4 regions of the Luteibacter sp. 621 genome follow, and region 1 is predicted to be linked to each of the others. Evidence: predicted binding sites of a transcription regulator. Region 1 holds the regulator's gene; each other region holds the start of a gene.
The links. The regulator FliA, encoded in region 1, starts transcription of late flagellar genes. The targets are predictions, from matches to a motif close to TAAAGTTTNNCNNNCNNNGGCCGATAA.

Region 1 (7,480 bases):
GATCGCCATACTGGCCCGCGGCAAGGCGCACCGTACCGGAACGCGACTTGCCCGCCTGGTCGCGGATATCCGGCATTTCAATGCCGTGGTCGACGGCGTTGCGCAACAAGTGCACGAGTGGATCAGCCAGTGCTTCGACCACCGTACGGTCGATATCGGTTTCTTCACCCTCGGTGACGAGTTCGATGTCCTTGCCCAGTTGGCGGGCCAGGTCACGCACGATGCGCGGGAAGCGGGAGAACAGCTTGCCCACCGGCTGCATGCGCATGCGCAGGACGGCGTTCTGCAGGTCTTCGGCCACACGCTCAAGTTCACCGATGGCGCGTTCCATCGGATCGTTGGTACCGCGCGGCGCCAGGTTGGTCAGCCGGTTGCGGACCAGGACGAGTTCACCGGCGGCATCGACCAGGCTGTCGAGGCGATGGGTATCGACGCGGACCGTGGTTTCAGCCGTGGCGGACGGCTGGCGCTTTTCTGTGGCGGCAGCCGGCTTCGGCTTCGCGGGGGTGTCGGCAGGTACGCCCGCATTGACCGCAACGGCGACGGGAACAAGGGGGGCCGCGGTTTCGTTGATCGCGGGCAAGCCCGCTCCTACAGCGACGAGGTCCGTGGGCGCAGAGCCAGCCTCGGCGGGGGCGCTGCCGCTGGGGGCGCCGGTGCCGTAGAGCTGGTCAAGCAGTGCTTCGAACTCGTCATCGCTGATGGTGTTGCTTTCGGGCGCAACTGCGACTGCCTCGACCACGGGCCCGGCGGGCGCGACGCCCTCGGCGCCGGGCGCACCGGTGCCGTAGAGCGAATCAAGCAGCGATTCGAATTCGTCGTCCGAAATGGTGCCGGACTCGGCGGGCGCGGGAGCACGCTCGGTACGGGCAGCATCGAGCATGGCCTCGAACTCATCTTCGATGGGATCGTAGGCTTTGGCGGGCGCGGACACGGCGGCCGCCTTCGGCGCGCTGACCGGCACCGCGAGCGCGACCGGTGCGGCGGAGGCAGCACGCCCCGGTACGACCAGGCGATCGAGCAGCGAGCGCGGCGCGGGCTCGGCAGGCACGCCAGCATCAGCCGCACGCATCATGTCGTTCAGCAGATCGAGCGACTCCAGCAACGCATCCATCAAGGCAGCATTGAGCACGAGTGCGCCGTTACGCGCCTCGTTCAGCAGATCCTCCGCGCGGTGGCACAGTTCCACCATGGCGTTCAGGCCAAGGAAGCCCGCCCCGCCCTTTACGGTATGGAACGCACGGAACACCGCGTTCAGGAGCTCGCTGTCCTCCGGCGAGGCTTCGAGATCCACGAGCTGTTCGCCCAGGGTCTCAAGCAGTTCGCGGGCCTCGATCAGGAAGACGTTGAGCAGCTCGTTGTCCAGCTCCACGCTCATGGCGGGCTCAGAAGCCGAATTCGCTGAGCAGGCGGTCCACTTCGTCCTGGCTCACCTTGTCCGCCGCCGGCGCGTTGGCGCCGGCCAGCGAACCGGTGAGGCGCACCAGCTCCACCAGGGAATTCTCGACCTTGGCCATGAACGATTCGACCTGGGCCACGCGCTGGCCGGAGAGATCCTGCCAGGACTGCGCCTCCACCATTTCGCCAAAGCCGATATCGCAGTTCTGCGCGAAATCGCCGACGCGTACCGCCAGCGACGTGGCGTTGGCGGTGAAGGCAGGATCGGCCTGGTCGAGCACCAGCAGCTCATCGGCCTGTTTTGCGAGGGCCTGCGCCTGCGGGCGCAGCTTCTCGCTGAAATCGAGCGTGCGGTGGGCGGCCTGCGAGCTCATCTCGAGCACATCGCGCAGGTGCTTGCGCGCATCGCTCATGGTGCCGGGCACGCCATCGCTCGAAATATCCGAGGCGAGGCGACGGGCGGATTCGTGCAGGTCGCGCGCGAGGTGGCCCAGGGCCAGGAACAGATGTTGCTCACGGCTGCGGATCAGGCGATCGAGCGCCTGTTCGAACGCCGCACTGTCGTCGGCATCCAGCAGCTCACGCAGTTCGGGTGCCACATCCTGGCCAGCGGAAATCATCGTATTCATGTCAGTCCCTTAGCCCGCGGCCGCGGCGAGTCGTTCGAAGATCTTGTCGAGCTTTTCCTTCAGCGTGACGGCCGTGAACGGCTTCACGACGTAACCGTTCACGCCGCTCTGCGCGGCCGCGATGATCTGGTCGCGATTGTTCTCGGCGGTGACCATCAGCACCGGCAGCGATTTCAGGCTGGCATCCGCGCGAATGGCACGCAGCAGGTCGATGCCGGTCATGTTCGGCATGTTCCAGTCGGTGACCACCAGGTCGATGGGCTGCGAGCGCAGGAGCGCCAGCGCCGCGTTGCCATCTTCCGCCTCCTGGATGAGCGTGTTGGTGAAACCCAGCTCTACCAGCAAGTTACGGACGATTCGCCGCATGGTGGAGAAATCGTCCACCACGAGGATTTTCATGTTCTTGTCCAAAGCGCTCTCCGCCTTACAGCCGCGTATTTCTTAGTGTTTGTCTTTCCAACCCGACATGCGTGCACGGAGGCGAATCAAAGCCTGGCCATGGATCTGGCACACGCGCGATTCGCTAACTCCCAACACCGCACCGATTTCCTTCAGGTTGAGTTCGTCATCGTAGTACAGCGACATCACCAGCTTTTCGCGCTCGGGCAGGCCGTCGATCGATTCGGCCAGCGCATGGCGCATGCCGTCCTTCTCGAACAACCCATCCGGGCCCGTGGCATCCGGGTCGGCAACATCGATGGCGGAACCCTCGTCGCCTTCCGGCGCCGTAAGGCTCAGCAACCGCGCACTCGCCGCGTCTGCCAGGATCTGGTTGTATTCCATGGCGTCGATGCCGAGGCGCTTCATGACCTCGAGATCATCGGCGTCGCCGCCCGTTTCGTTTTCGATCTGCCTTGTGACTTCCGCCACCTCGCGCAATTTCCTGTGGACAGAGCGCGGGGTCCAATCCGTCTTGCGCAGTTCATCCAGCATGGCGCCACGTATGCGGATACCCGCATAGGTTTCGAAGCTGGCCGCGCGAGTCGGCGAATAATTCCTTGCCGCCTCAAGCAAACCGATCATGCCGGCCTGCATAAGGTCGTTTGCATCGACGCTGGGCGGCAGGCGGCCCATCAGGTGATAGGCGATCCGGCGCACCAACGGCGCGTGCGTTTTTACCAGTTGATCGGCCGGAACCTTAGTAATTTCAAGGTATTCGCTCGCGACACTCACAACGGCAGCCCTCCCCCCACGTGTTCGCGCCCGGCAAAAAAGCCGATGCGACCCTGACCACGGGGTTCGGGTTCACCCCATGTATCGACCGACCTGGCCAAATTCTTGAATCCCACCGCTGAACGGCTGCTCGGCCAGGCGTCGACCACCGCCGACTGGCGGCGAATCGCCTGGCGCAGGTACTCGTCGTGCGGCACCATGCCCATGAAATCGAGCGACACATCCAGGAAGCGGTTGGTCACCCGGGAAAGCTTTTCGAACAGCTGGCGCCCTTCCTGCGCATGGCGGACCATGTTGGCCACGATGCGGAAGCGGTTCACCGCGAACTCACGCGAGAGGACCTTGATCAGCGCATAGGCGTCAGTCAACGAGGCCGGCTCGTCGCAAACGACCACCACCACCTCGTCGGATGCGGCGGCGAACATCGATACGCTGTCGGAAATGCCCGCTGCGGTATCGACGATGAGGTATTCGGGCGCCAGCGGGTATTCGTCGAAGGCGCGGATGACGGCGGCGTGCTCGATGTTCGGCAGTTGGGCCATGCGGCGGGTGCCCGACGTGGCTGGGATCACCTTCAGGCCATGGGGCGCATCAAGCACCAGATCCTCTATGGCACAAGCACCCTCGAGCATATGGCCCAGGTGGCGCGTGGGCTGCAGGCCCAGCAGCACATCGATATTGGCCATGCCCAGGTCGGCATCCAGAAGCAGCACATCGCGGCCGCCCATGGCCAGGGCCATGCCAAGGTTCACGGCCACCGTGGTCTTGCCAACACCGCCCTTGCCGCCCGCGATCGCGATGCTGCGCGTGGGACGGCGGTCGGCGAGCCAGTTAAGACCGGCGGCCTGGGAGTTGTCGACGTGTGTGGTCATGAAGGAGTTCACTGCCGTGAAAGAAGTTGCGGTTGCGGTTGCCGTAGTCACGTTCGTCAGATTCTGCGATCAGGCCAGGGCCGGAGCGGATGCGAAGCCGAAACGATCGGCAAGTATGGCGTCATCCGGTTCGTCGTTGCGCTGCTTGAGCATCTGGGCTGCCAGGCAGACCAGTTTGCGCGCATCGGCGGACGCGATGTCCTCGGGCACGCGCTGCCCATCCGTGGTGTAGTCCAGCGGCATGCTATGCCGGATAAGGGCCGAGAGCGCGCCACCCAGCAGGGGCGTCTCGTCGAGCTTGGTGAGGATGGCGCTTTGTGGCTTCAGGGGGGCGTAGGCGCGCACGGCGCCGTCGATCGCCTGGGCCTGAGCGTTGGCGGCGAGCACCAGGCACACGCGCACATCGGCCATGGCGCGCAACGTCTCGAACTGCTGCTGCAGCTTCGGATCGTTGCCCGCAAGGCCCGCGGTATCAATGAGCACCGTATGCTTGCCACGCAGTTGCAACAGTACGTTGCGCAGGCTCTGCGCGTCGTGCGCGTTGTACACGCGCACGCCAAGCAGGCGGCCGTAATGTTCCAGTTGGGCGCCAGCGCCAATACGGTACTGATCGGCACTGATCAGCGCGACGTTGGACGCACCGTGGCGAAGCACGGCGCGAGCCGCCAGCTTGGCAATACTGGTGGTCTTGCCCACGCCCGTGGTCCCGACGAAAGCAGTGATGCCGCCACCGACGGTGTCGAAGTTGCGGCCGCTGGTGCGGATATTCCGCGAGAGGATGCCCAGCGGCAGATAGCGCGCCTGCTCGGCGGTCATGTTATCCGGCAGCTCGGCACACAACGCGCGGGCCACGTCGCCATCGATGCCCAGGCGGGTCATCTCGCGCAATACGCGGGCACGCAGCGGGTGCTGGCGATCCATCTGGTTCCACGCCAGCGCGGAGAGCTGCACTTCCAGCATCTCGCGCAGGTTATTGATCTCGGCGCGCATGCCATTCACCGCGGTATCGTTCTGCGGCGCGGTGACCGTCGCGGCGCGCACCACATCGGCGACGCTGGCAGCCAGTGCGGCGGAAGACTGGCGCTGCGGCGCGTTCGCTGCGGCGGGTGCGGCTCCCTTGGTCGCACGCTCGACGGCGGCGGCGGTGGCAGCGCGAGCCTGGTCGACGCGGGCGATGCGTTCGGCTTCACGGTTATCGCGGGTGTCGCGAGTGGCACGGATCTTTTCGAGCTTCTCTTCCGGGGTCGGCGGTTCGAACGCGAAGCCCGCCTCGCGGACCAGCGCCTCGTCGTAATCGAGCGCAGCGATGATCTCGATGCCGTCGTCCATCTTGCGCGTGGACAGGATCACGGCGTCCGGACCCTGCTCATCACGCACCTGGCGCATGGCCTGGCGCATATCCGGAGCAACGAATCGTTTGATTTTCATGCGTTCGATCCTGTCTTCTTCGATCGGCGCCCCGCTTGCCTGCGGCGCCACCTTGTTCTGTCACGTCCGCCGGGGGAATTCCCCGAGCGGCGTCTCATTCCTATCGTCCCAGGGCCGTCACCAGCTTGACGCGGCGGTTGTCCGGAACCTCGTTGTACGCAAGTACATGCAGGTTTTGGGCCACATGCCGCACGAAGCGCGAAAGCCATGGACGAAGCTGCGGTGAGACCAGCAGGACGGCCGGTTCGCCGGCGGCTTCCTGGCGCCGCGCCGCATCGGCGACGTTCTTCTGCAGGCGATCTGCCAGGCCCGGCTCCACGGCCGCACCGGCGGGACCACCACCCTGCAGGGACTGGAGCAAAATCTGTTCCAGTTCGGGTGCCAAAGTAATGACGGGAACCTCGGTGCCAAGGCCAGCGATCTCCTGCACGATCTGGCGACCCAGCGTGACGCGCACGGCGGCGGCGAGTACGCCGGGATCCTGGCTCTGCCCCGCATGCTCCGCCAGCGATTCGACGATGCCGCGGAAGTTGCGGATGGGCACGCGCTCGGCGAGCAGGTTCTGCAGCACCTTGACCACGGCGCCGAGCGAAAGGCGCTTGGGCACCAGGTCTTCCACCAGCTTGGGGGTCTGCTGGGCCAGGCGATCGAGCAGCTGCTGCACGTCCTGGTGGCCGATGAGCTCGTGGGCGTGGTTCTGAAGAATGTGCGAGAGGTGGGTGGCGATGACCGTGGCCGGATCAACCACGGTGTAGCCCAGGGTCTGCGCATGTTCGCGCAGGCCCGGCTCGATCCACACCGCATCCAGGCCGAAGGCCGGGTCGCGGGTGGCGATGCCATTGATGGTGCCGTGCACGCGGCCCGGATCGATGGCCAGCATGCGCTCGGTGTGGATCTCGGCCTCACCCATGGGCACGCCCATCAGCGAGATGCGGTAGCCATGCGGGGCCAGGTCGAGGTTGTCGCGAATGTGCACGGAAGGGACCAGGAAGCCCAGTTCCTGCGACAGCTTGCGGCGAACCGACTTGATGCGTGCCATGAGCTCGCCACCCTGCGCTTTATCCACCAGCGGGATGAGGCGGTAACCCACTTCAAGACCCACCGTATCGACCTGCGCGACGTCTTCCCACGACAGTTCGAGTCGCTCGGCCGGCGGCGCGGATTCCAGCGCAGCCAGTTCGGTGCCCGGCGCACCCGGGGTACCGGCAGCGGCACCGGCCGGAATCATCTTGCGCTGGTGCAGCTTCCATGCGCCAAAGCCGGCAAGGCCGGCCAGCAGAAGGAACGGGATGTTCGGCATGCCCGGGATCAGCCCCATGGTGCCAAGCACCGCGGCGGCCACGGCAAGCGCCTTGGGCTGGCCGAACAGCTGGCCGAACACCTGCTTGCCCATCTCCTGCGACTTCGACACGCGGGTAACGATCACCGCGGTGGCGATGGAAAGCATGAGGCCGGGCACCTGTGCGACCAGGCCATCGCCTATGGTCAGCAGGGTGTAGGTGCGGGCCGCTTCGCCGGCCGAGAGGCCGTGCTGGAACATGCCGATGAAGAAACCACCCAGCATGTTGATGACAAGGATGAGGATGCCGGCGGTGGCGTCGCCGCGGACGAACTTGGAAGCGCCATCCATCGAGCCGTAGAAATCCGCTTCCTCACGCACCTCCTGGCGGCGCTCGCGCGCCTGTTCCTGGGTGAGCAGGCCGGCGTTGAGGTCGGCGTCGATCGCCATCTGTTTGCCGGGCATGGCATCGAGGGTGAAGCGCGCGGTCACTTCCGACACGCGGGTGGCACCCTTGGTCACCACCACGAAGTTGATGATGGTGAGGATGGCGAACACGACGAAACCGACGGCGAAGTTGCCGCCGATCACGAACTCGGCGAACGCTTCGATCACCTTGCCGGCCGCGCCCGGGCCATTGTGGCCGTGCAGCAGCACCACGCGGGTGGAGGCAATATTCAGGGCCAGGCGCAACAAGGTGG
Region 2 (7,480 bases), on a different contig from region 1:
CGACGTGCTCCCTGCATTGCCCGAACCGCCCGCCGCCGTCTCGGTAGTGCGCGGTGGGGCATACCTCCTTGCCATCCTTGGCGCATTCCTGTTGGCGTGCGGTGGCCGCTTTCGTCGCGATGCCCTGTTCGCCGTAGGCGTGGGTGTCGTGGTCGTATCCGCGGTGGCCGGGGCCATGTGGCTTGCTGGCGATGCGATGACCGCCAGCGTATGGTTACTTTTCGCCGTGCTCGGTGCAGGGCTCGCCATCTGGCGCGTCCAGCAGCGCACTGCGCGCGCCGCCCACTGACAGGAGCTTACATGCGCATCACCGGTCTCTATGCCGCGTTGCTTGCCCTGTTGATGCTTGGGTTGGCGGCGCGCGTCATGTTGTTGCGGCGAAACACCAGTATTGGCCTGGGGGATGGCGGGAACCGTACGCTGGCCTGCGCCGTCCGCGCGCATGGCAATGCCATCGAGTACGTGCCCATCGGGCTCATTCTGCTGCTCGTGCTCGAACTCAACCAGACGCTGCCGCTGCTCCTGCACGTGTTCGGCATCGTGTTGCTGGTGGGGCGCGTGGCCCACGCGCTTGGCCTATCGAGCACACCCGGTATGTCCGCCGGGCGTGCGATCGGCGCAGCGCTAACCCTACTGGTGCTGCTCGCGATGGCGTTGATGCTGATCTGGCAGTACGTGGTGATCCACGTCATCGCGCCGTCGCTGGTCTGACGAAGAACACAGCCAGGCCCGGGTGATGCTGTAGGAGCGCGCTTGCGCGCTCCTGCATATCCTTCATTCGGAGGCGCTGCCGTCGGCGAACGCGTAGACGTGGTCGGCCCAGCTCGTGGCTTCGACGTACAGTGCGGCCATCTGGTGCACATGCTGGTCGCGCAGGGCCGCATCGCTTTCCAGTTCGCCTTCTTCCCAATGGCGGACCTGGTCAAGGATGGACGCGAACGGCCCGGTGCCATCGAGCAGGGCTTCGCGGATCTCGATGGCCAGCGGCAGATGTTCGAGAACGTATGCCATGGAAACGTTCATCAGGGCATCGAGCAAGGAGAACAGCCCGGCCGTGAAGGCCATCTCCTGCAGCTCGGGCTTGATGACGCGTGCCAGCTTTTCGGACATGTGCGCGCGGATCAGCGCCTGCCGGAGCAGTTCCGGCGGGCGTTCATCCATGCCGGACACGGCCATGGTGAAGATCCAGTTGCGCATGCGGTTCACGCCAAAGAACACCGCCGCCTGTTCTACCGACTTCAACTGACGGGGCAGGGCGAAGTAAGCGGAGTTAACGCAGCCCAACAGCTTGTAGCTGAGGATGGCGTCATCGCGCACGATCTTGCCCAGCTCGACAGGGCCGTTTTCGGGATCCTGCAGCGCGCCCATGAGGCGAAGTACACCCAGCTTGCTGGGCGTCAGGCGTGGCATGTCCACGCGCTCGGGGCGCAGGAGGTACTTGCCCTGGAAGCCATCCACGTCCTGGTCGGCGTAATCAGCGAAGCTTTCGTGCGTATCGATGCCGGTCACGATGACCTTGACACCAAACGCGTGGACGTAATCCATGTGGGCGCGCGCGGCGACCGGGTGGCGATGGTTCACCGCCACCTTGGCGAACTGCACGATGCGCAGGAGTGCATCCACGCCAGCACGGTGGGCCGGATCGGCCGGCAGGTTGAAATCTTCCAGCATGAGCAGGCAGCCGTGGCTCTTCAGCTCACGCAGCTTCTCCAGCAGCTGGTCATCGCCGCCGAGGTCGGCGCTGATGCTCGCGCCAAGGCGTGCATTGTGGCGGAGGATATCGGCGTGCTCGAGCAGCAGATCACGCGACATGTGCAGGAATGCCCTGTTGTCGCGTACGAGCCGCTTAAGGCTGCCATCGGCAATGGCGCTCAGCGTGGCCTGGGTGTGCGCGGTGGCCGCGGTATCGACATCGACGCCGGCTGGCCGGGGGAACAGCAGCTCATAGGCGAACAGAGCCTGCTTACGGTCAAGCACCGGTACGCGAACGATCGGGAGAATGCCGTCGTCGTTCACCGCTGCCGCCTGGGGGTTCACTGCCATTGCTTTTCTTCTTAAGCCAAACGGTGGGCGGGAGGGGTGCTTCGTGGCGGGTCAGACCTGCGCGAGTATCCCGGAGCGCAGGCTCACCTGGGTCGTGCCCCGTGGCCCGTAGGTGGATGCGACGCCGCCGGTCGAATCGCCCGAAATCAATGCGAGCGCCTGGCGTACATGGCCGATGCGCTGGCTGACGATGCGGCCATTGGTTTCGTTGATGGACCGGCATTCGCCGATGCGTGCGAAGGTCGGTGCCCAGCGGGCGTCGTTTGCGCTATCGATACCGCTGGCATTGCTGAGCTGGCGGCGCTCGGTGTCGAGGCGATCGATGCGGTCGAGCAGGTGGCCCTTGCTCCGCGTGGCGTTCTGCAACGCATCGCTGTTGGCCTGGTCGAGCGCCATGCGCTCGTCGATCAGGCAGGCGTGCAGCGCGTCGACCTCACGGGCGAGGTCGCCCATCACGGCGCTCAGCGCGGTGTCGAAGTCACGGCTGCCGGCAGTCATGCCTTGCCACCCATCTGCGATTCCAGGGCCACGAACTTGCTGGCAATGGCCTGGGCGTCAGGCTTGTAGGTGCCATCAGCGATTTTCGAGCGGATTTCATCGACGCGCTTGGTATCGATGCCATCGGAGCGGCTGGCGGCATCCAGCGCCTTGGCCGAATCGGTGATGCTCACGCTGTCATCCGTCGGGCGCACGGCAGCGGCGCCCTCGGCCTTGGCGGTACCGCCGGCGGGACTCTGCGTGCGCAGCTGCACGGGCGGCTGCTGGGCCTGGATGCCTGGTTTGATCGTGGTCGTCATGGGTATATCCCTCGGAACATGTGTCCTTCGAACCCTTTATCGGCCCTCGGGGCACAAACTTTAACTGGCGCTATCCGGCAAAATGTGACCGGATTCCTAGTTCGTTCATGGCAGTACGGCGACAGACCCCGGCCCGCTGACGACCGCGTCCAGGATCTTCCCTGAAGACGCATTGCGGACCTTGACCCTGGCCCCGGCATCGCCGGCGCCCATCGCTACGCCATCGGCGTGGATCACCACGCCATCCACACTGGCCTCCATGCTGACCGCGTCGCCCACGCGAACGGCCTGGCGGCCCGCGAGCATACCCGGTGTCAGCACCGTGCCGGCGTTCAGCGGCCGCGCCAGGGCGCGCCCGCTGACCTGGTCCAGGCTGGCCACGTAACCATAGGCCAGGCTGGCGACATCCCGTTCCTCGGCGCGGACATCGCCCGCACCCAGGCCGTCACCGCGTGCCAGGGGGCGCGTGGTGACCAGGACATCCATAAGCATGCGTACTTTCACTGGCACGCGCGCTGTCCAGCCGCCCGGAGCCGGACAGTGGACGACGACGCTAACCCGCGAGCTGATCGGGCGGTTACCCGGCACCGAGACATCCAGTGGCGCCGCACAATCGGCCAGGCGCAGCCGGCTATCGAGCGGGTCAGCCTCCGCCACCATGCGCGCGCCGGGCAGGGTGCGGTTCTGCTTCAGCCACGCCACCGCCGAATCCCGCAGCACGTCCAGCGACTGGCTCGCTGCCGCGGCGAGCGGGCAGGCGGCCAGGCATGCCACGAGAGCCGTGGTGGCGAAACGATAGATCACGCAGCGTGCACCGCATAGGCCACGGATAGCCCCTGGGTCACGTTATCGAGTTCCTTGAGCAGGCCGGCCACCATGTGGCTGGCGTCGGCGTGGCGACCTTCGCCCAGGGTAATGGCATACGACGAGGCCAGCGCGCTGAAACGCTCCGCGGCGGCATGCGTGGCATCGGCCGACCCATCGGCGCGGCGAACGCGCAGCTGATCGATGCAGCGCATGAGCGGGGTCGTGTCGAGCCAGCGGCGATCCAGGCCCGCCGGATCGCGTGCCGCGAGCTCTACGGCGAAGCGCAGGCCCTGGCTGGCTTCGCGAATCATCTGGCTGAGTGTGGCGGCATCCAGCGCGCCCTCGGTCTCCAGCTTGGCCAGGCCAAGGCGGTGTGCGAGGACGGTGGCCCGGGCGGCCGCATCGGCCTGGCGGCGAACCTCGTTCGCCACCCGCCCGAGCGATGACTGGCCAGCCTGCACCGTGGCGACACGGCCCTGCAGCGCGCCAAGGCCCTGGCGCGCGGCGTCCAGGTTGCCACGGGCACCTCGTACGGCGTCGTCGATACGGCCCATGGCCGCCTGCATGCCCGCCACGCCGGCCTGGGTGGTATCCAGGCGGCGCAGGCTGCTCTGGACGGCATCGTCGAGGTGGTGGGAGAACTCACCCACGGCGTGCGTGACCTGGTCGATCTCGGCAGTGGCCTGGGTGGTCTTCTCGGCAAGCTGCTTCACCTCGTCGGCCACCACGGCAAAACCGCGGCCCGCCTCACCCGCGCGGGCGGCTTCGATCGCCGCGTTCAGGGCGACCAGGTTGGTCTGGTGGGCGATATCCTGCACGGCTGCAGTGAGCTTGCGGATCGCGGTGAAATAGTCGGAGAACTGCGCATGGTTCCGGCTCATGCCGGCCAGGGCGCTGCGGAGCAGCCGAAGCTGGCCATCGAGATCGCCGGCGGTGGCCACGCCCTGCGTGCCGACCTCGCCCATGGAGGCGACGCCCGCATGCGCATGATCGACCGCCGTCGAAATTCCGCCGCTGGCCTCCGTCAAACGGCTGGCGGCATCGCGCCCGGCGTCGACCGTCGTACCAAGTTCCTGGAGCGTGGCGCCAAGCGCGTGGGCGCTGGTCAACGCCATGCCCTGCTGCTCGATGGCCTGGATGGTCGTCGCGGCGGCGGTGCGCGGCTCGGCCTTGGGCGGCGTGAGCAAGGCGCCCAGCGCGCTGGCGGCCGCCGGGTATTGCGCCGAAAGGGCCCGGACGCGCGCGGCGTCGCCGCTGGCGGCCGCTTGGGCGAGGAGGCGAACGTGCTGGCTCCAGAGCAGGGTCATGTCGTACTTGCGCTCATCAATAAGGGTCGCCCACTACATCGGTAGGGAGCGGTGGTACTTGAGCCAAGCAATCCGCGTGCCATTTGCTGAGGTAAAGAACTGCGGCGTGCCGCCGATACCCCAGCGACGCCTTCTATATGCAGTTGCCCCCATGGCCCGTGCGCTCCTCGATACCGTGGAAACCTTTACCCGCCTGGCGGGCCATAACCGCGTGGCCATGCTGCTGTTCCGGCTGGGCGACAAGCAGGCCTTCGGCATCAACGTGTTCAAGGTGCGCGAGGTGCTGCGGCGCCCACGGCTGGAGCGGATGCCCAGCATGCACGAGCTGGTCTCGGGGAGCTTTGATTACCGGGGGCAGACCATCCCGGTCATCGACCTGGCCGCCGCGATGGGCTACCCACCGCTCGCCACAGTGGATAGCGCGCACCTCATCGTTACGGAATTCAGCCGCTCGGTTCAGGGCTTTCTGGTGTCCGACGTGGACCGCATCGTGCACGTGGATGGCGCGAACATGGCGGCTCCGCCGCCGGCGCTCGGCTACGGCTCGCGCGTGAACGCGGTGACCCGGCTGGATGGCGACTTGCTCGCCGTGGTTGATGTGGAGCAGGTCCTGGCGGCGGTCAATCCACAGCAGGTGGAGATCTCCGACAAGGTCCAGCAGGCTGCCCATGTCCAGCAGGGCCGCCACCGCCGTGTGCTGGTGGTGGATGATTCCCTGGTGGCACGCACCCAGCTGGCCGATCTGTTCCGCAAGCTCGACCTGGAATGCCTGCTGGCTAAGGACGGCGCCGAAGGCCTGGACATGCTGCGCAGCCTCGCCATGGGGCCGGAGGCCGAGCGGGTGAACCTGGTCGTGTCCGATATCGAAATGCCCTCGATGGATGGCTACGCGCTAACCCGTGCCATTCGTGAAGACGCCCAGCTGCGCGGGCTTCGGGTGCTGCTGCACAGTTCGTTGAGCGGCGTGTTTAACGAGGCGATGGTGGCCCGCGTGGGCGCCGATCGTTTTATCGCCAAGTTCCAGCCAGAAGTGCTGGCCACGGCGGTGCTGGAGCTGCTCCCGGCCTGATCGCCGGGTGACGGGATAGCGTCAGGGCGCCGCCATCAGGTGGCGACGGAAAACTGGCACCCGAGCCTCAATAGGCTGGCTGGGTCATCCAAAAACGGCGCTACGGCGCCGTTTCGCGTTATGGAGCAGGGCGTGGCACGCGTCTTGCTGATCCCCATGGGCCAAGACCCAGAGGGGGCCACGCCCATGATCGACAAACCGGATCCGCTGCTCGGCATGCACCCACAGGCGCTTGGCCTGTGGCAGCGCCGTGCGGAAATCATCTCGTCGAACCTTGCCAATGCGGATACGCCCGGCTTCCTCGCCCGTGACGTCGATTTCCGCAAGGCCCTCACGGCCGCCAGCGGCACTGAGGACGGTAGCCAGCTGGCCATGGCAGCCACCGAATCGGGGCATATCGGTGGCAACCCCGCCTATGCCGCGGCCGATGCCGACACGCTGAAGTACCGCGCCGCCACGCAGCCATCCATGGATGGCAACACCGTGGATACGCAGGTCGAGCAGGCCCAGTTCGCCGGCAACGCCATTCATTACCAGGCGTCGCTGAGCTTCATCACCGCGCAGATCCACATGATGCGCACCGCCATCACCGGAGGCAGCTCATGAGCCTGCTCAAGATTTTTGACGTGGCTGGCTCCGGCATGGCCGCGCAGTCGGCCCGTCTCAACACCACCGCCAGCAACATGGCCAACGCCGATAGCGTGGCCAGCAGCGAAGCCGGCGCGTACCGGGCCAAGCAGCCCATGTTTTCCTCGGTGCAGGCCATGGTCAACGGCCAGATGGAGAACCAGGGCGTCAAGGCCATGGGCATCACCGAGAGCCAGGCGCCGGTACAGGCCCGCTACGAGCCTTCCAACCCCATGGCTGATGCCGACGGCAACGTGTGGCAGAGCAACGTCAACCCGGTCGACGAGCTGGTCAACATGATCTCCGCGTCGCGCTCCTACCAGAACAACGTCGAAGTCATGAACAGCGCAAGGCAGCTCATGCAGAAGACGCTCGACCTCGGCAAATAAGGGCCCGAACCCATGACCACCGTTAGCGGCACCAGCTCCAGCAGTTCCTCGTCCACGTCCAGCTCATCGCAGCTGCAGCAGCAGACGCTGGACCAGTCCGATTTCCTGAAGCTCATGGTCACCCAGATGACCAACCAGGACCCGACCAAGCCCATGGACGCCAATGACATGGTGGCCCAGATGGCGCAGTTCTCGCAGGTGGCCGCCACCCAGGAGCTGCAATCCTCGTTCGATACGCTGTCGTCCAACCTCACGGGCGACCAGTTCGTTCGTGCAGCGTCGCTGGTCGGCAACGATGTGCTTATCCCGTCGAGCGCTGGCCAGCTCACTGATTCGACGATGTCCGGCGCAGTCAATGTTCCGACCTCGGGCACGTATGTGAGCGTCCAGATCAAGGACAGCGCTGGCAACGTGGTTCGCACTATTCCGATGGGCCAGCCC
Region 3 (7,480 bases), on a different contig from region 1:
CTCGCCCGGGACCAACGTGTTCACACCAGCGCTGAGCGTCAGGCGCTTGTCGTGGCCAACGCCGGCGTGCGGGATCAGGGCCTTGTCGACCAGATCGAGGCAGCGCCAGGCCATGGCCATGGCGGCGGCTTCATCGGTGTTCGGCAGGAGCAGCACGAATTCCTCGCCACCGAAGCGGCAGAGCAGATCGTCCGCGTTGCGCGCACTGCCGGAGAGCGCCCGGGCCACGCGCTTCAGGCATTCATCGCCTTCCAGGTGGCCGTAGTGATCGTTGTACTGCTTGAAGTAATCGATATCGAGCACGACCACCGATAGCGGCTGGCGGTTCTGGCGTGCATCGCGCCAGCGAGCTTCCACCACGTTATCGAACCGGCGGCGATTGGCCACACCGGTCAGGCCATCCTTGAACGAGAGCTCTTCGAGCTCACGCTGCATATCGAGCAATTTTTCCTCGGTACGCTTGCGCTCGCTGATATCGAACATGAAACCGATCAGCGCATTCGGCGTGCCATCGTCGTTGCGCACGACGTGCACCACATCGCGGATCCAAACGAATTCGCCATCCTTGCGCAGTGCGCGGTAGTCGGCCTCATGATCAATGCCGGCCTGGGATTGCGAAACGCAGAAGTTGAACACCCACTCGCGGTCTTCGGGGTGCATGCGATCGGCCCAGTCCTGCACGGTCTGCCACGATTGCGGCGACCAGCCAAGGAGTTCTTCGATCTGCGGGCCGATATAGGCAAAGCGCAGCGTCGCCCACTCGATCTTCCACGGGATGGCACGGGTCGATTCGAGCAGGGTTTTGTAGACCCCGATGTCCTCGGCAAGGATCGCGTCGTCAATGCTCATGTTCGTGCCCGTGGTGACAGCGTCTGGTACATCGTCCGCCAGCGCCACGCCTTCCAGCGGCAGCCCGGCCAGCAATTCGAGGATGGCCAGCGTTTCCTCCGGCGCTTCCGCCAGGGCCGCACTGCCATCGGGTACATGGATGTAAATACGGGGTGCCCCGCCCTTCTCGCCGCGAACATTCTCCATGAGCCACATGACGCTCTCGGGGAGGCTCCGGCGCAAGGTCTCGTGGTCGTAACGGCCACGCATCCCGGCTCCGGCAAGGTACACCTCTTTCACGATGCTGGGCACTTCCAGGCCACGCAGGGCTTCCTGGCAGGGGCTGGGGGTGTATAGCCCCGCAGCGTCGAGGCGGCCCACGGCGGTCACCGCGTGGCCCGGTTCGGCCCACGCGCCCTCGGGGGCCTCACCCAGGGAGAGGTCCAGGAAGAAGGGATCGACCTGCTTTAGCGCGGCCACCCTGGCCTTGGCCTGGGCAAGCGCCTCGCGGGCGCGTTGCCGTGCTTCCGTACCTGACATCGTGAAACCCCCATGGCCGGTAGCCATGCCCAGTTGCGTCCTCGGTTATCGGCCGGAATGGGGGTGTCTTGAGAACCAGGTCACATTTCTTGCGGGGTCCGGGACTGAACGGGGCGGCGCCACCGCGCCACGGGCAGAAAATTCACTGATTTACAGGGGGTGGGGCCGGGGGTAACGTCGGCTGATCCCGACCCCGGCTGCGTGGAGAGATGTCATGGCTTTTGGCAGGACCCTTGCTCTGGCCCTCGTGGCCGCCCTGTGCATTTCGCCCCTGGCCGCCACGGCCCAGACGGGTGCCGGCGCAAGGCTCGATTACGCCACGAAGCAGCTACATAACAAGTTCGTCCTGGCCGACAAGGACAAGGACGGTTTCGTTACCAAGGAAGAGGCCGAGGCAGGGAACATGCCCGCGACTGCCAAGAACTTCGACCAGATCGATACGACCAAGCGCGGCAAGGTTTCCGAGAAGGAAATCCAGCATTTCATGCTCAACCGGATGGCTGAGAAGGCCAAAGCGCCCCCGTCGCACTAAGTCGTTTAATGCAGGCCCGCAAAGCGGAACGGAGCGGCCGCAGTGAACTGGCCTGAGACCTCGCCCGCGTAGGTATGCTTTTGGTCCGGCCCCAGGTCGAGCTTGCGTACACCCGCGCTTTCCGCGAAATCGATCTTCTTCAGGTCCACCCAGAACGTGTTCGGCGTGATCGCCGATTCAAACAGGTACAGCTTTCGCTTGTGATCGAACACCGTGCGCCAGCGCGTTGATGAGATGTTCGGCTGGTCGGGCGTGGTGATACCCAATGGCACCGATGCATTGCGTATCACCGAGAACACGCTCGCCAGGGCAAGGTCGGGATCATCGTTTTTCGGGATCGCATTCACGTAGAACGATGCGCGCGCGAACCGGTCCGCTGAGCGATTCGTACCTGGCAGCATCACCATGCCGCCAATGTCCTGCCAGTAGGTGTTAAGTGCCAGCTGCTCATCGAACGTGGGTGAGTTAGTCATGACCTGGTACTTGCGGTCATGGTGGATCACCTGTTTGCCGCCGATGTACTCGACGATGGCGCTGTCGCCGCTCGCATCGGACATGGAAAGATGCAGCGTCGCCAGGCGTGGCTCGCCGGGCACTTCATCGGTGACTACGACGAAGGGTTCCTTCTCCAGCGCCTTGACCGCTTCATCCACGCTCGCGAAGTTATCCAGTACGTACTGGGCCCACAGCGCGATGCTCAGCGTATGGTCTCCGGCTTTCGGCTTGGGATAACTCGATTCCACCAGCCACAGCACATTGGCCATCAGGCCTTTTTCGTTCGCGCCATCCGTGGTCGAGACGTCATAGCCGGTGGCGATCACGCTGCCGTACTTCGACGTCCACGTGATCGAGCCCGGGCCTGCTTCCCCGCTATGCTTCGTGCCCCTGGGAAAGATCCAAAGGTTCGTGCCCACGTCGACCTTCCAGTCCATCGACCGGGCGGTGATGACATCGTCGTTCTGGCCGAGGTAGACCAAGCGGGTGCAGGCGTCGGCCACGTTACATAATGCGAACCACGCAATCCCGAGCATGCCCGCACCATGCAGTATGTGCGTTTTTATGGATTTCATCGCAATACTCCCAGCGCGTATGCACCCTCGACCGGGAGCATACGCCTGGAGATACACGCGGCAGTTCGGAAAAAGTACCTAGCCTGATGCGCGGCTGATGTCGATGTCAGGACGCTTCGGTAATGGCGGGCGCCGCTTCCTCGCGCTTGAAACGGCGCAACGCGTTGGCACCACGAACGGCGTTGACGAACGCGAGCCAGATGGCGGCCGCGAGGGCGAGACCCACCAGGCTCTTCGGCTGGGTGGTCCACTGGTAGATCTTCTCCAGCGAGAAGAAGGCCAGCCCGATCCATGCGCCGATCGTCGAGTAACGCCAGATGCTGATGCCGATGACGCCGAAAATAATGCCATCGATCATGGCCGCGCCGGTGACACCGAACGTCCGCGCGGCATCCGGAGCGGCGAACATGATGAAGGCGCCAATACCGATGTTGATGGCGGCGACGAGCCACGCTGCGAACGCCCCACCCTTCATCGCTTGCTGCGCATCAGCGCGGTTGCCGAGTTCCGAAAGCCAGTAATGCGTGTTTCCCGTCTTGCGTGCCATGCCTTGCTGCCCCCTATCCATGTGCGGACGCATGCAGCGGCGCATTGCGCGCCGCCAGGTGGTGTCCGATTGCCCCCTTGGGCGCCGTGGCGGCGCCAGCCACCGCAGCATAGGTGGAACGCGGGCAAAGAAAAAGGCGCCCCACTGGGACGCCTTTTCGAATAAATGGTCGGGGTGGCGAGATTCGAACTCGCGACCACTACACCCCCAGCGTAGTGCGCTACCAGGCTGCGCTACACCCCGACGAGCTAACGATTGTAGCAGCTTCGCCCTGCCCTGCGGAAGCAGGATCAGCGGCGGAGCAGCGTAAGCACCTCTTCCAGTTCCAGGCGAACCTGGCGCACGATCTGGTGCGACATGCTGGCTTCCATGCGGGCCTGGGGGCCCTCAAGGCGGGCGCGGGCGCCCGTGATGGTGAAGCCTTCGTCGTACAGCAACGAGCGGATCTGGCGGATCATGAGCACGTCATGGCGCTGGTAATAGCGACGGTTGCCGCGGCGCTTGACGGGCTTGAGGGCGGGAAATTCCTGCTCCCAGTAGCGAAGCACGTGCGGCTTGACGCCGCAAAGCTCGCTGACCTCACCAATGGTGAAGTAGCGCTTCGCCGGAATGGCGGGGAGTTCGGTGTTATTCCCTGGATCCAGCATAGCCCTCGACTCTTACCTTGAGTTTCTGGCCAGGACGGAAGGTGACAACCCGCCGGGCCGAGATGGGGATTTCTTCGCCGGTCTTCGGATTACGACCGGGCCGCTGATTCTTCTGCCGCAGATCGAAGTTGCCGAAACCCGACAACTTCACCTGTTCACCTTTCTCGAGGGCCTCGCGGACGACCTCGAAATAGGCGTCTACGAATTCCTTGGCCTCACGCTTATTGAGGCCCACGTCGAGGAAAAGCCGCTCGGCCATTTCCGCCTTGGTCAGCGCCATCTTATCCTCGCAATCTCGCCTTGCATGTCTGCTCCAATGCCTTCACCGCGTCTGCCACGCAAGCGTCGGCATCGTCGTCGGTAAGGGTGCGTGAAGCGTCCTGTAAAATCAAGCCCATAGCGAGACTCTTTCGCCCTTCCTCGACGCCCTTGCCCACATAGCGGTCGAACAGGCGGACCTCCTTGAGCACCGCGCCCAGGGCGGCGCGCACGGCACCCTCCACGCTCGCCCAGGCCACGTCATCGGGCAGGTCCATGGCGATATCGCGGCGAACGGCCGGGAAACGGGCCACGCGCGAAGCGCTGGGCATGCGCCGCGACAGGATCGGCGCGAGTGCCAACTCCATCACATACACGTCGGGGCCGAGGTCGAGTGCCTTGGCCAGCGCCGGGTGCAGCGCACCCAGGAAACCGGCCGGCTGGCCATCGCGCAGCACGCGGGCACTGCGGCCCGGGTGCAGCCACGCCGGCAGGCCGTCGGCGTCGACCGACCACAGCTGGGCTTCGCCGGTATGGGCGATAAGCGCATCCAGGTCACCCTTCAGGTCGAAGAAATCGACCGGACGCGAGGCCTCGCCCCACTGCTCGCCGCGGGCATTGCCGGAGGCGACGACGGCCACGCGGCCAATCTCATCCGGGGCGCCACCGGTCGCATGAAAGCTGCGGGCCACCTCGAACAGGCGCACACGATCCTGCTGGCGCGCGCGGTTATGCCGCAGCGCCTCGATCAGGCCGGGCAGCAGCGAGGTGCGCATCACGGCCAGGTCGGCCGAAAGCGGGTTGGCCAACGGTACCCAGCCGGCAGCCAAGTGCCAGGTCTTGAGCAGGTCGGCACTCACAAACGAGAGCGTTACGGCCTCGAAGTAACCGCGGGCCGCGAGCTGGTCGCGCAGGGCCATCTCGGGCAGGCGCGCCTCGGCCACCGGCTCCAGCGCGATCTTGCCGGCCGGGGTGGTGGTCGGGATGCGCTCGTAGCCGTGGATGCGGGCGACTTCCTCGATCAGGTCTTCTTCGATCTCGATATCGAAGCGGCTGCTGGGCGGGGTCACCTTCCAGCCATCCACGATTTCTTCCACGCCCATGCCGAGCGCCGTGAAGATGCGGGTGACTTCAGCGGCGGCCACATCGATGCCGAGCACGCGGCGCAGGCGGGCGTGGCGCAGCAGCACCGGCGCGTGATCGCGCAGGTCTTCGCTACGTTCGGCCACGGTGACCGGGCCCGCGTTGCCGCCGGCGATCTGGATCAACAGTTCGGTGGCGCGCTCGATGGCGCGCTTGGGCAACGCCGGATCCACCCCGCGCTCAAAGCGGTGCGAGGCGTCGGTGTGCATGCCGAGCTTGCGGGCACGGCCCATGATGGCGGCCGGCGCGAAGTGCGCGGCTTCCAGGAACACGTTGCGGGTGGCGTCGGTGACGCGCGAATCAAAACCACCCATGACGCCGGCAACGGCCAGTGCCTTCGCTTCATCGGCGATAACGACGAAGGACGAGTCGAGCTTGGCCTCACTGCCGTCGAGCAGCTTGAGCGTTTCGCTCTGGCCGGCGTGGCGAACCACGATCGAGCCGTTGAGCTGATCGTTATCGAACGCGTGCAGGGGCTGGCCCAGCTCCATCATCACGTAGTTGGTGACATCGACCACCGGGCTGATCGGGCGCAGGCCCGAACGGCGCAGGCGCTCGGCCATCCACAGCGGGGTGGCGGCCGTCGTGTCCACACCCTCGATGATGCGGCCGAGGTAGCGCGGCGCATCGGCGCCGGCTTCCAGCCGGACGCCACGCGTGCTACCGGTGGTAGCGGCGATCTCGGTGGTGCCGGTGCCACGCACACGGCTGCCGAACAGCGCGGCCACGTCATGAGCCAGGCCGTTGAGGCCGAGCACGTCGGGGCGGTTCGGGGTGATCTTCAGTTCGATGCTGGCATCGGGCAGGCCCAGGTACTCAGCGAGCGGCTTGCCCACGGGCGCATCGGCGGGCAGCTCGAGCAGGCCGGAGGCATCGGCATCGATACCCAGCTCCTTGGCGGAGCAAAGCATGCCAAACGATTCCACGCCACGCAGCTTGGCCGCCTTGATGGCGATGCCACCCGGCAGGCTGGCGCCGACGGTGGCCAGCGGCACGCGGATACCGACACGGGCGTTCGGCGCACCGCAGACGATCTGCAGCAGCTCGCCCTGCCCCGCATCCACCTTGCACACCTGCAGGCGGTCGGCTTCGGGATGCTTGGCGGCTTCGACGATCTCGGCCACGACAACGCCGTTCAGGCCATCACCAAGGGCGGTGACCTCTTCGACTTCCAGGCCCGACATGGTCAGTGCGTGCACCAGCGCCGCGCGATCCGCGTCGATGCTTACCAGTTCACGCAGCCAGTTTTCAGAGAATTTCATGGGAGCGACTCGTATGCGTTAAGGGCGGTTTTCGATCAGGCGAACTGACGCAGGAAGCGCAGGTCGTTTTCGAAGAACGCGCGCAGATCGCTCACGCCGTAGCGGAGCATCGCGAAGCGTTCCACGCCCAGGCCAAACGCGAAGCCGGTGTAACGCTCCGGGTCGATACCGCAGTTCTTCAGCACGGTGGGGTGCACCATGCCGCAGCCCAACACCTCGAGCCAGCGCGTGCTGCCGTCTTCGGCGTCCCAGCGGATATCCACTTCGGCCGAGGGCTCGGTGAAGGGGAAGTAGCTGGGGCGGAAACGCATCTCGAAATCGCGCTCGAAGAAAGCACGAATGAATTCGGCCAGCGTGCCCTTCAGGTCGGCGAAACTGGAGGTTTCATCGACCAGCAGGCCCTCGATCTGGTGGAACATGGGCGAGTGGGTCTGGTCGGAATCGCTGCGGTACACCTTGCCCGGCGCGATGATGCGGATCGGCGGCTGGCGCCCCTGCATCGAACGGATCTGCACCGGCGAGGTATGCGTACGCAGCAGGCGGCCGTCACCAAAGTAGAAGGTGTCGTGCATGGCGCGCGCCGGGTGGTGCGGCGGGAAGTTGAGCGCTTCGAAGTTGTGCCAGTCGTCTTCGATTTCCGGGCCATCGGCGCG
Region 4 (7,480 bases), on a different contig from region 1:
CGTAGAGGCCACCCGTAAGCGACTGGGCCATGGTGCCTTGCGCGCAGGCCAGCATGACCGAAGCCGCGAGCATGCGGCGAACAAAGCGACCTGCAACCATACCCTTCCCCGTGCCGTGCGTTTCCGCACGACAGTTACCGTTGGTGCTGCTCATCTGGTTTGACTCCCCGCTAAGGCCCGGTCGGCGGTTCGCTGCGCTGGGCCCGGCTGCAACGAATAGAAAGGGCGGACAGGCCGTTTGGCCGCCGCCATCGGCGTGTTCAGTGGGCGGAACCCACCCTGGCACCGGCATGGAGCGTGGCGGCACCCACGACACCCAGTTGCCCGTGTTCCACCAGCCGCACCGGTACGCGCTCCAGGAAAGGGCGCATCACACCCTTGTTGAAGAAGCGCTCGCGGAAATGGCTGGCAAGAAGAAAGTCGCGAAGTTGCGGCAGGATGCCGCCGGCAAGGAACACACCCCCGTGTGCGCCATACAACATGGCCAGGTCAGCGGTGAAACCACCGAGCACGGCGCAGAACACATCCAGCGCTTCGCGCGCGTTGGCATCCGCTCCCGCTATGCCCGCCGCACTCACCGCATCCGGTGTCAGGCATACCGCTTCACTGCCGTTGAGCTCGGCCAGTGCGCGGTAAGTGGCAAGCAAGCCGGGCCCGGAGACGATGGATTCGACGGAAACATAAGAGCGGGTGCGCGCAAGGATGCGCATGATCGCGATCTCGCGCTCGTCACCCGGTGCCAGGGCGATCTGTCCTGCTTCCGTGGAGAGCACCTGCGCATGGGTGGCGCCCGGCAGGAGCACGGCCGAGCCGAGTCCCGTCCCCGGGCCCATCACCACGACCGGGCCCTTCGCATGCGTCGGGGCACCCGGCAGGATCGTGGTCGTCGTTTCGCGGTCCACGAACTGGCTGGCAAAGGCCACCGCTTCGAAATCGTTGACCACATCGAGCACCTCCGCACCCGTGGCGGCCCGGATGCTCGACAGGGAAACGCGCCAGGGCAGGTTGCTGTTGGCCACTTCATCGTCCAGCACGTAGCCGGCGATGGCGATGGCACAACGCTCGATGCCCAGCGGCGCGGCGTCGGCCTGCGCGGTTAAGAAGTCCTTGAGGATGGCATCGAGGCTGGGCCACTCGGCCCCGGCGTAGCGGCCCTGGGCCAGCACCTGCACCGGCTGGCGCGGATCGGCATGGCGGATGACCAGCGCGACACGCGCGTGTGTCCCGCCGACATCCGCGGCCAGGATTGGCCTGGCGACCGCGGCGATCTGCGCTACCACCGGCTGGTTGACCCACTTTCCCATCACCCACCCCACCCTTGGAAAGCTATCGCGCGGGGGACGAAAACCACCGTCAGGGCGCGACAAGATGACGTGAGTCTTTCCCGCCCGTGACAACGTTGTCAATGAAAATGATGTTCACCAGTGAATAAACACGAAATATCACAATCCATTTCTGTGAAAAGCATAACTCCATGTAGGAGCGCGCTTGCGCGCGATGGGGCCTGGCGCGAGCACCCATCGCGCGCAAGCGCGCTCCTACATGATTCGGCCACCCATTTTTCGCCGAACCCATCGCCTAAAGCTTTCCCCCGCAGCGCCGATAAGCCTTTCGAACGACCCCCCGGGCACGGTAAAACCATGGCGAAGAAATCCACCCAAGACGCAACCCCGGCGCCCCTCGCGCTGGAAGCGGACCTGCGTATCGGCGCGGCTCCGGCCTTGCGCGATACCTTGCTGGCGGCCCTTGAGGCTGGCAAAGCGGTGCAGCTCGATGGCGCCGCCGTTGCCCAGGTGGATGCCGCCGCCCTGCAGGTGCTCGCGGCATTCAGCCGGGATGCCCGCGCGGCCAGCGTGCCGGTGGCCTGGCTGGGGGCCAGCGATACCCTTCGCCGTGGCGTCACGGTGCTGGGGCTTAATGCATTGATTGAACTGCCGGCGCCAGCCGGCGTGAACTGAAGGTAGAGCAGACCGATGGCTAAGATTCTTGCGGTAGACGACTCGGCTTCCATGCGCAGCATGGTGGCTTTCACCCTGCGTGGCGCCGGCCATGACGTGGACGAGGCCGATAACGGCCAGAACGCGCTCGATACCGCCGCCGCGAACAAGTACGACCTGATCCTGGCCGACGTGAACATGCCGGTGATGGATGGCATCACCATGGTCCGCGAAATCCGCACCCGTGCGGGCTACAGCGGCGTGCCCATCCTCATGCTCACCACCGAGTCGGACACGAACAAGAAGATGGAAGGCAAGGCCGCTGGCGCAACCGGCTGGCTGGTGAAGCCGTTCGATCCCGACCAGCTGCTGGCCACCGTCGCCCGCGTGCTCGGTTAATCCACTGATCCAAGCGTTCCGTTTTATTCCAGGGTTCTCCCATGTCCAAAGTCGATCTGGCGCAATTCCACAAGGCGTTCCACGAGGAGAGCCTCGATGGCCTCGACGCCATGGAGCAGGCGCTCCTCGCGCTGGATGAGGGCGCGGAAGATCCGGAACTGATCAACGTCGTGTTCCGTGCCGCCCATTCGATCAAGGGCGGCGCGGCCACGTTCGGCTTCACCGATGTAGCTGCGTTCACGCATGTGGCCGAAAACCTGATGGACGAGGTCCGTAGCGGCCGCCGCCCCATGGAAAAGGCCGTGGTGGAACTGCTGCTGCGCTCGGGCGACATCATCCGCGACATGCTCTCGTTGCAGATGGCTGGCCAGCCCGGCGCCACGGCGGAAAGCCAGGCGCTGCTCGCCGAACTCTCGGCCATGGTGTCGGGCGGCTCTGCCGCACCGGCCGCTGCTGCCGCCAAGGCCGCCGCGCCGGTGGAAACCATCGAAGGCTGGGATATTGCCTTCCGCCCGTTCGATTACCTGCTGAAGACCGGCAACGATCCGGCGCGCATGTTCCGCGAGCTCGAGGCCATGGGCCCGCTCACGGTCAGCGCCGATGTCTCGAAGCTGCCTTCGCTGAAGGACATGGATCCGTCGTCGTCCTACCTTGCCTATACGCTGGGCCTGGCCGCCGGTGCCAAGCGCGCCGCGGTGGAAGGCGTGTTCGATTGGGTAGATGGCGATTGCGATCTCACGATTACCCCGCGCATCGCGGCGGCGCCTGCGCCGGCCGTGGCCGCACCCGCAGCCCCGGCTGCCGCCGCACCGCGCGCCGTGCGCGATGTGGCAACCAACAGCGAGGCCAGCTCGGTCCGCGTTGGCATTGAAAAGATCGATACGCTGATCAACCTGGTCGGCGAGCTGGTGATCACCCAGTCCATGCTCAGCCAGTTCCACGATGGCGTTTCCGACGCACAGCTGGAAATGCTCCGCCAGGGCCTGGCCCAGCTGGGCCGCCACACGCGCGAGCTGCAGGAAAGCGTGATGAGCATCCGCATGCTGCCGATCAGCACGGTGTTCAACCGCTTCCCGCGCCTGGTGCGCGACCTGGCCCAGAAGCTGGACAAGAAGGTGGTGCTCGACCTGCGTGGCGAAGGCACCGAACTGGACAAGACCGTGCTCGAGAAGATCGGCGATCCGCTGGTCCACCTCGTGCGCAACGCGATCGACCACGGCCTGGAAGTGCCGGCCAAGCGCCTGGCCGCAGGCAAGGGCGATACCGGCACGCTGCGCATGGAGGCCTTCCACCGCGGCGGCTCCATCGTGGTGGAAGTGGGCGACGATGGCGCGGGCCTGAACCGCGATGCCATTGTGGCGAAGGCCGTGCAGCGCGGCATCATCGCCTCGGGCGATGGCATGAGCGATGACCAGGTCGCCGAACTCATTTTCGAAGCAGGCTTCTCCACCGCTGCCGCCACCACCGATCTGTCGGGCCGTGGCGTGGGCATGGATGTGGTCCGCCGTAACGTCATGGACCTGGGCGGTACCGTTGCCATTTCCAGCAAGCACGGCAAGGGCACCACGTTCACCATTACGCTGCCGCTCACGCTGGCCATCATCGATGGCCTCACCGCCGCGGTGGGCGAGGAAACCTACATCGTGCCGCTGGTTTCCATCGTGGAATCGGTGCAGGTGAAGCCCGATGCGCTGCGCAGCGTGGTCGGTGGCGGCGAGCTGTTCCGCTTCCGCGACGAGTGGCTGCCGATCATCCGCCTGTACGATGTGTTCGGCTGCAGCGGCACGCGCCGCGCGGTCGATGACGGCATCGTCATCGTGGTGGAAGGCGAGGGCACCCGCATCGGCCTGTTCGTGGATGAACTGATCGGCCAGCAGCAGGCCGTGGTGAAGTCCCTGGAAGCCAACTACCGCCGCGTGGCCGGCATCTCCGGCGCCACCATCCTGGCCGATGGCTCGGTGGCCCTGATCACCGATATCACCGGCCTGGTCCGCATGCAGGGCCGCCGCAAGGCGGCCTGATCCGGCGTATATCGCCAATCGGCCGTGCCGTTCCGGCCCGGATCGCGCGCGAGCGCGCTCCTACAGCTCCCCCGTGACGCCAACGGAGCGGCGTTCGTAGGAGCGTGCTTGCACGCGATTCAAAAACACGGCGGCGCAGCCGCAACCCCGGACCGCCCGCGCGGCCCAACCCGCGTAGCGTAGAAGCCATGAGGCAAATCCGGCCTCATTTCCCACTAAAGGTCCCCGGTTGATGGCCGATACCCCTTTGAGGGGTCCCGAACCGCCGCACCGATCCGCAGTGGGAACACAATGAACCAGCCAGCCAGCACCGCCACCGTGGCCGACGAAGCCGCGCAGTACCTGACCGTCAACCTCGGCAACGAGGAATACGGCGTCGATATCCTCGCTGTTCGCGAGATCCGTGGCTGGACGCCGGTCACACGCATCCCCCAGGCCCCGGGCTACGTGCTCGGCGTGCTGAACCTCCGCGGCGCCATCGTCCCCGTGCTGGACCTGCGCCTGCGCTTTGGCCTGGCCCGCGAGGAATACACCGCCACCACCGTCTGCGTCATCGTGATGGTCGCCGGCCGCCAGTTTGGCGTGGTCGTGGATGCCGTCTCCGATGTCGTCGAAGTATCCCCCTCGGGCATCCGCCCCGTGCCGGATATGGGCACCACCGTGGATACCGAATACCTGAAGGGCCTGACGTCCGTGGGCGAGCGCATGGTGCTCCTGCTCGATGTCGACCGCCTGCTGCAGCCGCAGGATGCCCAGATGCTGGAAGCCGCCCTGGCTTCCGCCGATACGAAAGCCGTGGCCTGAAGGCCGCGGTGAGCTCGCCTTCGAAAACCTTCGAACTGGAATCGTAATGAAGAAGTTGAAGCTGAAGATCCCCGCGCTGACTGTCCGCGGCCGCCTTTACGGCGTGCTCGGCCTGCTGGCTGTCATGTTGGTCGGTGGTGCGGCCGTCGGCCTCGGTGCCATGTACGTCCAGAACGAAGGCATGCGCCAGGTGTACGAGGAAGAACTCGTGCCGGCGAACATGCTGAGCCAGGTCAGCAACCAGTCGCTCATGGCGTTCATCGTGCTCGGTGAAGCGGGTGCGAAGGCAACCGACAAGAGCGTCGTCAGCCAGAAGCTCGCTGAATTCGACAAGCTGCAGGTGTCGATGGGCAAGCTGAAGGACGATTTCAAGAAGATCCCGATGTCGGCAGAGATCAAGACGCTCTACGACAAATGGCAGGCTACCAACGACGACTACGCCTCGGCGAAGAACGACGTGCTCGATGCCCTGAAGCAGGGTGACGAAGGCGCCAACGACATCATCGAACTCTCGGTCCGCCCCATCCTGATGGATCGCCAGGCGAACCTCGGCAAGCTGATCGATGCCAAGCGCGATGAGGCCGCCGCGATCTACGCCCACCAGGCCTCGCAGTACAAGGTCATCCGCGTCTTCGTGGTGGTCGCGCTCTCGGCCGGCCTGCTCATCAGCTTGCTGATTGGCGTGCTGGTGGTGCGTTCCATCATCCGCACCCTGTCGCACACCGTGGATGTGGCCAACAAGATTGCCGACGGCAAGCTGGGCCACGATATCCAGGTCACCCGCAGCGACGAACTGGGCCAGCTCCAGGCCGCGTTCAAGGCGATGGATGAGCGTCTCGCCGCCATCGTTTCCGAAGTGCGCCACGGTTCGGGTTCGGTCAGCACCGCCGCGCAGCAGATCTCGCGCGGTAACGACGACCTGTCGCAGCGTACGCAGGAACAGGCCTCCAGCCTGGAAGAAACTGCCTCGTCGATGGAGGAAATGACCTCCACCGTGAAGCAGAACGCCGAGAACGCCAGCCACGCCAACCAGCTGGCCCGCGGTGCGCGCGAGCAGGCGGAGAAGGGCGGCGAAGTGGTCGCGCAGACCGTCGTTGCCATGCGCGAGATCAACAGCTCCTCGAAGAAGATTTCCGACATCGTCAGCCTCATCGACGAGATCGCGTTCCAGACCAACCTGCTGGCGCTCAACGCCGCGGTAGAAGCGGCACGTGCCGGTGAGCAGGGCCGCGGCTTCGCTGTGGTCGCCACCGAAGTGCGCAACCTGGCCCAGCGTTCGGCCGGTGCCGCGAAGGAAATCAAGGGCCTGATCAACGACAGCGCGAACAAGGTGAAGGCCGGTTCCGAGCTGGTCGACCAGTCGGGCAAGGCGCTTGCCGAGATCGTCGATAGCGTGAAGAAGGTGACCGATATCGTCGCCGAGATCGCCGCTGCCAGCTCCGAGCAGTCGGCCGGTATCGACCAGGTGAACCACGCCGTGCTGCAGATGGATGAAATGACCCAGCAGAACGCCGCGCTGGTGGAAGAATCCGCCGCCGCCGCCCGTGCCATGCACGAGCAGGCCACGGAGCTCAGCCGCCAGGTGTCGTTCTTCCAGGTGAGCGGCGGTGCCGCCAAGGCGAGCAAGGCCGCCCGCAAGGATCCGACCCAGCAGGAAATGGAAACGGTGTTCGCCTCCGTGCGTAGCCAGCCGGCTCCCGCACGCACCCAGCGTTCGGCCGAATCGGCCGCCGACGCCGGCGTGTGGAAGGAGTTCTGATCGATGAACGCGCTCGTCAACAACGGCGATGCCGCCGTACAGGCGGGCGCCACCGGTCCGAGCCTCGGTGAAGCCGAGTTCGCCTTCCTGCGTGAGTTCGTGCTGCAGCATTGCGGCATCTCGCTGGGCGAGCACAAGCGCCAGCTCGTGCAGGGGCGCCTGCTGCGCCGCCTGCGCGCGCTGAACCTGCCGGGCTTCGCGGCGTACTGCGATCTGCTCCGCCGCGATCCGGATGCGGAGCTGGGCGAACTGGCCAGCTGCATCAGCACCAATGTCACCTCGTTCTTCCGCGAGATGCACCACTACGACATGCTCGTGGATGAGTTGCTGCCGCGCTGGCTCGAGGATAAGAAAGCAAACGGTGGCCGCCTGCGGATCTGGTCCGCAGGCTGCTCCACCGGCGAAGAGCCCTACGCCATCGCCATGGTCCTGGCCGAGGCGCTTGAGCGCACCGGTTCCACGGTCGATGCCAAGATCCTCGCCACCGACCTGTCGCCACAGGCCCTGGAAGCCGCCCGCAAGGGTGTGTACCCGGTCGATCGCCTGGGTGGCGTGGACGA

Region 2: the regulator FliA is predicted to act here: its motif matches at 2,877-2,903, upstream of flgM (flagellar biosynthesis anti-sigma factor FlgM).
Region 3: the regulator FliA is predicted to act here: its motif matches at 1,414-1,440, upstream of ABIE56_RS05500 (GGDEF domain-containing protein).
Region 4: the regulator FliA is predicted to act here: its motif matches at 1,580-1,606, upstream of ABIE56_RS05315 (STAS domain-containing protein).

Annotation. Positions count from the first base shown of each region.
Region 1 is NZ_JBNDKI010000024.1:19,159-26,638, reverse strand. It holds gene ABIE56_RS19900 (chemotaxis protein CheW) at 1-1,378, opposite strand, end outside; gene ABIE56_RS19895 (protein phosphatase CheZ) at 1,386-2,027, opposite strand; gene cheY (chemotaxis response regulator CheY) at 2,037-2,438, opposite strand; gene ABIE56_RS19885 (RNA polymerase sigma factor FliA) at 2,469-3,200, opposite strand; gene ABIE56_RS19880 (MinD/ParA family protein) at 3,197-4,072, opposite strand; gene flhF (flagellar biosynthesis protein FlhF) at 4,142-5,500, opposite strand; gene flhA (flagellar biosynthesis protein FlhA) at 5,601-7,480, opposite strand, start outside.
Region 2 is NZ_JBNDKI010000025.1:63,487-70,966, forward strand. It holds gene ABIE56_RS20475 (TMEM43 family protein) at 1-289, shown strand, start outside; gene ABIE56_RS20480 (MAPEG family protein) at 301-711, shown strand; gene ABIE56_RS20485 (EAL and HDOD domain-containing protein) at 775-2,043, opposite strand; gene ABIE56_RS20490 (flagella synthesis protein FlgN) at 2,095-2,541, opposite strand; gene flgM (flagellar biosynthesis anti-sigma factor FlgM) at 2,538-2,840, opposite strand; gene flgA (flagellar basal body P-ring formation chaperone FlgA) at 2,946-3,644, opposite strand; gene ABIE56_RS20505 (methyl-accepting chemotaxis protein) at 3,641-4,954, opposite strand; gene ABIE56_RS20510 (chemotaxis protein) at 5,106-6,023, shown strand; gene flgB (flagellar basal body rod protein FlgB) at 6,210-6,629, shown strand; gene flgC (flagellar basal body rod protein FlgC) at 6,626-7,039, shown strand; gene ABIE56_RS20525 (flagellar hook assembly protein FlgD) at 7,052-7,480, shown strand, end outside.
Region 3 is NZ_JBNDKI010000003.1:238,670-246,149, forward strand. It holds gene ABIE56_RS05500 (GGDEF domain-containing protein) at 1-1,368, opposite strand, end outside; gene ABIE56_RS05505 (EF-hand domain-containing protein) at 1,583-1,900, shown strand; gene ABIE56_RS05510 (linear amide C-N hydrolase) at 1,906-2,970, opposite strand; gene ABIE56_RS05515 (hypothetical protein) at 3,077-3,517, opposite strand; tRNA gene ABIE56_RS05520 (tRNA-Pro) at 3,684-3,760, opposite strand; gene ABIE56_RS05525 (MerR family transcriptional regulator) at 3,808-4,164, opposite strand; gene ihfA (integration host factor subunit alpha) at 4,145-4,444, opposite strand; gene pheT (phenylalanine--tRNA ligase subunit beta) at 4,446-6,827, opposite strand; gene pheS (phenylalanine--tRNA ligase subunit alpha) at 6,863-7,480, opposite strand, start outside.
Region 4 is NZ_JBNDKI010000003.1:179,714-187,193, reverse strand. It holds gene ABIE56_RS05325 (carboxypeptidase regulatory-like domain-containing protein) at 1-154, opposite strand, end outside; gene glk (glucokinase) at 261-1,304, opposite strand; gene ABIE56_RS05315 (STAS domain-containing protein) at 1,641-1,958, shown strand; gene ABIE56_RS05310 (response regulator) at 1,974-2,336, shown strand; gene ABIE56_RS05305 (chemotaxis protein CheA) at 2,378-4,357, shown strand; gene ABIE56_RS05300 (chemotaxis protein CheW) at 4,649-5,161, shown strand; gene ABIE56_RS05295 (methyl-accepting chemotaxis protein) at 5,208-6,920, shown strand; gene ABIE56_RS05290 (CheR family methyltransferase) at 6,924-7,480, shown strand, end outside.